3 regions of the Weizmannia sp. FSL W8-0401 genome follow, and region 2 is predicted to be linked to each of the others. Evidence: predicted binding sites of a transcription regulator. Region 2 holds the regulator's gene; each other region holds the start of a gene.
The links. The regulator LexA, encoded in region 2, represses DNA repair genes until DNA is damaged. The targets are predictions, from matches to a motif close to CGAACATATGTTCG.
Positions count from the first base shown of each region.

Region 1 (2,268 bases), 140 kb from region 2:
CAATAAAGTGGCGACTGTCCCTTTCAGAATATCCACCACTGTTACGACACTGCCGGCTTTGAACCCGAGAACACGGAACGTATTGGTCGCGCCGAGATTCCCGCTGCCGTGCTCGCGGATGTCTATCCCGTAAAAAAGCTTACCAACGATCAGGCCTGTCGGGATTGAGCCGAGCAGGTAAGCCAAAAGGACCATCAGGGCAATAGTCATGTGCAAAACTCCTTGGAAAAAATCTATGCTTATTGTAGCATGTTCTTAAAGGAAAGAGGAATATTTTTTGTCGATTCCGTGCAGATTTTCGCGCCAGGCAGGAATTAGAAAAGATCAAGCGAATGTTTAAGATGGGACCGGACTGGCGAAAGTACAAGAAAGGAGAGGGGTTGATCAAATGGCAATAGAAAATCCGAGCAGGGAAGAAATCAGGGAAATTTTACAAAAAGCAAAACGGATTGCAGTGGTAGGATTGAGCAATAACCCGGAAAAAACATCTTATATGGTAGCCAAAGCCATGCAGGATGCCGGTTATGAGATTATTCCGGTCAATCCGAAAGCAACGGAAATTCTCGGGGAAAAGGCTGTTCCGTCTTTAAAAGATATCGAAGGCCATGTGGACATTGTCGATATTTTCAGGCGGCCCGAATATTTGCCGGAGCTGGCACGGGAGTTTGATGAAATCGATGCGGATGTTTTCTGGGCGCAACTTGGCATCGAAAACGAAGAAGCGTACCGGTTTTTAAAAGAAAAAGGCTATACGGTAGTGATGAACCGCTGCATTAAAGTGGAACATGCCCTGACAAAATAGGCTTTTTCATGCAGGCGCCAGCTTAAAGGGCGCTTGCTTTCTTTATATTTGCCCAATCAAGCGGCCGTTTGCCGGAGAAGTTCCATAACCGTTGCTTTGCCCCTGCGTTATTTCCGCATACCCTTTACAAATTCCGTTTTATCGATAAAATGAGTATGATAAAAACGGCAAATGATGTTATAATGAGAACGAATATTTGTTCCTATGAACGGCGGATGCACGTGCTTTGCAATTGAAAGGGGAATAGATGTGGCGAAGAAACAAAATATATTGGAATATAACGATGATGCGATCCAGGTGCTGGAAGGGCTGGAGGCAGTAAGGAAAAGACCGGGCATGTACATCGGGTCGACCGATGCGCGCGGTTTGCACCATCTTGTCTATGAAATCGTCGACAATGCGGTGGATGAGGCGCTGTCTGGGTACGGAAACCATATCATCGTCAACATTCACAAAGATAACAGCATCAGCGTCCAGGATTTTGGGCGCGGCATGCCGGTCGGGATGCACAAGCTCGGCAAACCGACAACGGAAGTGATCTTGACGATTTTGCACGCCGGCGGAAAGTTCGGGCAGGGCGGCTATAAAACGAGCGGCGGCCTGCACGGTGTAGGCGCGTCCGTCGTGAATGCCCTGTCGGAATGGCTGGTTGTTACGATACACCGCGACGGTTATGTGTATGAACAGCGTTTCCGTGACGGCGGCAAACCGGAAACAACGCTTGAGAAAACCGGGAAAACCAATAAGACCGGCACAACGATACACTTTAAACCCGACCCGTCCATTTTCAGCACCATCACTTTTAATTACGATACATTATGCGAACGGTTGCGCGAATCGGCCTTTCTTTTAAAAGGGTTAAAAATTGAAATCACCGATGAACGTTTCGGGCGGCATGATCTGTTCCACTACGAAAACGGCATTGAAGCCTTTGTCCAGTACTTGAACGAAGGAAAAGAAGTGCTCCATCCGGTTGTGTTTATCGAAGGGGAAACAAACGGAATCGAAGCGGAATTTGCCTTTCAGTTTAACGACGGCTTTTCGGAAAACATTTTATCCTTCGTGAACAACGTGCGCACGAAAGACGGCGGCACGCACGAGGCTGGGGCAAAAACGGCCTTGACGCGCGTCGTGAACGATTATGCAAGAAAAACCGGACTGTTAAAAGAAAAAGATAAAAACCTCGAAGGGACGGATATCCGCGAAGGGCTGTCCGCCATTATTTCCGTCCGCATTCCGGAAGAGCTGCTCCAATTTGAAGGGCAGACGAAAGGAAAACTTGGCACAAGCGAAGCCCGCTCTGCAGTTGATACGATTGTTTCGGAGCACCTGTCTTATTTTCTTGAAGAAAACCCGGATACAAGCAATCTTTTGATCCGGAAAGCCATCAAGGCGTCGCAGGCAAGGGAAGCAGCGAGGAAAGCGCGGGAAGAAGCCAGAAGCGGCAAAAAACGGAAGAAATCGGA
Region 1 is NZ_JBBPAG010000001.1:1,508,510-1,510,777, forward strand. It holds gene plsY (glycerol-3-phosphate 1-O-acyltransferase PlsY) at 1-210, opposite strand, end outside; gene NSU00_RS07170 (CoA-binding protein) at 389-802, shown strand; gene parE (DNA topoisomerase IV subunit B) at 1,052-2,268, shown strand, end outside.
Region 1: parE (DNA topoisomerase IV subunit B) is a predicted target of LexA. The motif match lies at 992-1,005, and genes of this name have one in related genera.

Region 2 (2,268 bases):
GGCTGTCACGAATCCGACGGTGAACTCCTATAAACGGCTTGTGCCGGGTTATGAAGCGCCTTGTTATGTTGCCTGGTCCGCTCGCAACCGCAGCCCGCTCATGCGGATTCCGGCTTCCCGCGGTTTAAGCACGCGCGTTGAGGTGCGCAGCGTTGACCCGTCTGCCAATCCGTATCTCGCGCTCGCCGTCCTGTTAAAAGCAGGGCTTGACGGCATCGCGAACAAATTGCAGGCGCCGGAACCGGTCGACCGCAACATCTATGTCATGACGAAAGAAGAAAGAGAAGAAGCCGGCATTGTCGACCTCCCGGGCACACTGCTGCAGGCGCTGGAAAACTTAAAATCGGATGATGTAATGGTAGACGCCCTTGGCGATCACATTCTCGAACACTTCCTTGAAGCTAAGGAAATTGAATGGGATATGTTCCGCACACAAGTCCACCAATGGGAACGCGACCAGTATATCGAAATGTATTAAGCAAGAAACCCCTTGAAGCGTAAGGCTTTGAGGGGTTTTTGTTTATCGGGCATTTTTGCGTCGAACGCCCAGAAAAACAAAATGCCCATTAATTGCCCCGATTTTTCCTTCGAAAATAGATTGGAAGCCCAGAAATCCTCAAGTGTCACAGGCATTTTTGCCATCAAACTCGCATATGCTCTATTAAAAAAGAAGCAGCCGAAACTGCTTCTTTTTGATCAGTGCACCATTTGCCTGTACAGCCCGATGACAACGCCGAGAATGGTGACGTTTTTCAATATGATCGGTTCCATTGTCTGGTTTTCAGGTTGCAGCCGGAAGTAGTCTTTTTCCTTGAAAAATCTTTTTACTGTCGCTTCATTTTCATCTGTCATAGCGACCACGATATCTCCGTTGTTTGCCGTCTGCTGGGAGCGGACAATCACATAATCGCCGTTTAAAATCCCGGCATCCACCATGCTGTCCCCTTCAATATCCAGCATGTAGACGGACTCGTCAGACGGGACAAGATGTTCCGGAAGCGGAAAATACTCTTCAATATTTTCTACAGCGGTAATCGGTATGCCTGCTGTTACTTTTCCGACAACAGGCACATTGACAACATTTTGGGCCGGTATTTCTTCATCATGGTCCAAAATTTCAATCGCTCTCGGCTTTGTAGGGTCGCGCCTGATCAGCCCTTTGCTTTCAAGCCTTGCGAGATGGCCATGGACAGTTGAACTGGAAGCAAGCCCGACTGCCTGGCCGATTTCCCGCACGGAAGGGGGATAGCCTTTTGTTTTGACTTCATGCTTGATGAAATCAAGTATCGCCTGTTGCCGTTTTGATAGTTTTGCCATTATTTCCACCTCGTCGCAGTTTTGTTTGGCACCCGCGCTGCGTACGGGGACGCAAACGGGAGGAATGCCATTATTTGCTATTATTATATCACATTGCAGAAGATAAAACAAACGTAAGTTCGAAAAAATGTTGACGAAAAACAGGCGTTCGTTTTATAATAGAACTGGTGATTGGACGAACGAATATTCGCGGGAGGAAGATGGAGATGTCACGATTATGGAAAAAGTATAACTATGTTATGATTTTAGCAGGGGTTGCGCTTGTTTTCGGATTTTTCATGATTGGAAGTCTGCGGGATCCATCCCCACACTATATCAAAATCAGCGTTACAGAGGGCGAGACGCTTTGGAATATCGCCGGTCAGTATGCAGAACAGGGCAAAATGTCGAGGGAAGCATTTATCAGCTGGGTTGAGCGCCATAATGGGATTAACGGCAACATGATCAAAGCCGGCGAAAAAATTGTCATTCCGGTAGAAAAAAATGAAATCAGGGATGATAAAAGGGAACTTGCGATGAAATCACAATGGGAGACGAAAAAATGAAAGTTGTTTTATATTGCAGAGTAAGCACGGAAAAAGAAAGCCAGGAAACTTCTTTGGCGAGGCAGCGGGAAGAGCTGGAGAAGCTTTCGGATTCCCGCGGTTTTCAAGTGGCCGGGGTGATCTGCGACCGGGCAAGCGGCTACGACCTGGACAGGCCCGGCATCCTTGAACTTCTTGATATCATTGGAAATGAAAAGGTTGACGCCGTACTGGTGCAGGATGAAACACGGATTGGAAGAGGAAATGCAAAAATTGCACTGCTCCATTTTTTATATAAAAAAGGGGTCAAAGTATATTGTTATGCACAAAACGGTGAACTCGAACTTTCGGAATCCGATTCAATGGTGTTGAAAATTGTCAGCATGGTTGAAGAGTACCAGCGAAAGCTGCATAACTTAAAAATCAA
Region 2 is NZ_JBBPAG010000001.1:1,650,367-1,652,634, reverse strand. It holds gene glnA (type I glutamate--ammonia ligase) at 1-478, shown strand, start outside; gene NSU00_RS07920 (hypothetical protein) at 475-645, opposite strand; gene lexA (transcriptional repressor LexA) at 697-1,317, opposite strand; gene yneA (cell division suppressor protein YneA) at 1,524-1,862, shown strand; gene NSU00_RS07905 (YneB family resolvase-like protein) at 1,859-2,268, shown strand, end outside.

Region 3 (2,268 bases), 320 kb from region 2:
GCGCTTCTTTACCCGACGGATGTTTTAAGGGAGTGGAACCGTTTTGCTGGAAGCGGCAAAAAAGAAAAAGAGCAGTACTGGCCGCATCTTTCCCTGCTTTCAATTGGGCAGTTCGGGGAACGCGCCCGGTTTCAAAAAGAAGTAAAAAGGCGTTTGCAAGCATAACGGAAAACCAGGGGCGCTCCCCGCCGGCATAACGATTTTCATCCTCCTTTCGGGCGAGTATGGTATAGTAATAGTGGACTGTATCAGCGCTGTCAGAAAGGAGTGATGGCCATGTCCGGCCATTCCAAATGGAAAAATATTCAGGGCAGAAAAAATGCGCAGGATGCAAAGCGCGGAAAAATCTTTCAAAAACTGGCAAAGGAAATTTATGTAGCGGCGAAAAACGGGCCTGATCCGGAAGCAAATTCAAGCCTCCGCCTGGTCATTGAAAAGGCAAAGGCCGCCAATATGCCGAATGACAATATTAAACGCGCCATCGAGAAAGCAAACGGCAGCCAAAACGCCGAACATTACGAGGAAATAACATATGAAGGGTACGGGCCGGGCGGCGTTGCCGTCATGGTCACGGCTTTAACCGATAATAAAAACCGGACCGCTTCGAATGTCCGTGTTGCTTTTTCGCGCAACGGCGGAAATCTCGGCGAAAACGGATGCGTGTCTTTCCTGTTTGACCGCAAAGGCTATCTTGTCATCGAGCGAGAAGGGCTCGAGATAGATGAAGACGGAATGCTGCTTGCCGTGATTGAAGCAGGCGCCGAGGAAATGGAAACGAGCGATGAAGTGTTTGAAATTTATACAGACCCGGAGCAATTCATGGATGTGAAGAAGAATCTGGAGGAAAAAGGCTTTACATTTGCCCGGGCAGAAATCACCATGGTGCCGCAAAACACAATTGCTTTGGATGAAGCGCAAAAAGAAAAGATGGAGCGATTGCTGGACAGGCTGGAAGACGATGACGATGTAAAGGAAATTTACCATAACGCCGAATTATAATGTCCCAGGCACTTTCTGCACCCGGCCCGGCCGGGTGCAGAAAGTGCCTTTTTTGCGGCAAAGCCGGTTAGGCCTGTATCAAACCGGCTACAATGTGGAGTGTGGCCCGTGCTATTTTAAACCGATGCACTGCGGCTAATCGTGCCATTTAAACCCGGGCGATTGTTCCAGCTGAAAATCCGGGGAAGCCCGTCCGGAGGCAGCGGCGGCCCGGTATGCCGGACGGACACTCATCTGTCTCCGGATGCCGGTTTCCTTCCGCCATGGAAACAGGAAAAGCGCCTCATCTTTAGGAACCATCCGGCCGGAAAAAAGGGCAAGACCGGACATTCGTTCCCAAAACGGTTGCGTTCTGTGGTACAATATGGGATAGCAAGTTTTTGAGGAGCGTGTGGGAAGGTTGTACGAATATATTAAAGGCATCATTGATTCCGTGAGCCCGGATTACGTTGTCGTGGAAAACGGGGGGATCGGCTACCGGCTGCTGGCGCCGAACCCGTATATTTTTTCAAAAAGCATCGGGCAGGAACGAAAAATTTTTACATACCAGCATGTGCGCGAAGATTTGATCGCGCTTTACGGTTTTGAAACGGCGGAAGAACGGGCGCTGTTTCAAAAGCTGCTTAATGTTTCCGGCATCGGGCCAAAAGGGGCGCTTGCCATTCTAGCGTACGGGCAGCCGCAGCAGGTCGTTGACGCCATCGAGAATGAAAATGAATCTTTCCTTGTCAAATTCCCCGGTGTCGGCAAAAAAACGGCAAGGCAGATGATTCTTGATCTGAAAGGAAAGCTGCAAGGCCTCGTGCCGGAGATGCCGGATGATGTGGGCGGGGAAAAAGCGGCGCCTGCTTCCGGCAACCAAAACCTCGAAGAAGCGGTGCTCGCTCTGGCGGCGCTCGGCTACTCGGAAAAAGAAATCGCGAAAGTGGTGCCTGAACTTCCGGAAGAAGTGCTTTCTGCGGATGAATATATTAAACTCGCTTTAAAAGCAATGGTAAAATAATGGAGGAGGGGAGAGCATGGAAGACCGCGTAGTTTCCGGCGAGGCAAACGAACAGGAAGTTTCCTTTGAAATGAGCCTCAGGCCGCAAACCCTTGCGCAATATATCGGCCAGGATGAAGTGAAGCATAATTTAGCCGTGTTTATTGAAGCGGCAAAAGGACGGCGCGAAACACTCGATCATGTGCTGCTTTACGGTCCGCCGGGGCTTGGCAAAACGACGCTTGCCGCCGTGATCGCAAACGAAATGGGCGCGAACATCCGGACGA
Region 3 is NZ_JBBPAG010000001.1:1,970,666-1,972,933, reverse strand. It holds gene NSU00_RS09655 (aminoglycoside phosphotransferase family protein) at 1-165, shown strand, start outside; gene NSU00_RS09650 (YebC/PmpR family DNA-binding transcriptional regulator) at 277-999, shown strand; gene ruvA (Holliday junction branch migration protein RuvA) at 1,400-2,002, shown strand; gene ruvB (Holliday junction branch migration DNA helicase RuvB) at 2,019-2,268, shown strand, end outside.
Region 3: ruvA (Holliday junction branch migration protein RuvA) is a predicted target of LexA. The motif match lies at 1,323-1,336, and genes of this name have one in related genera.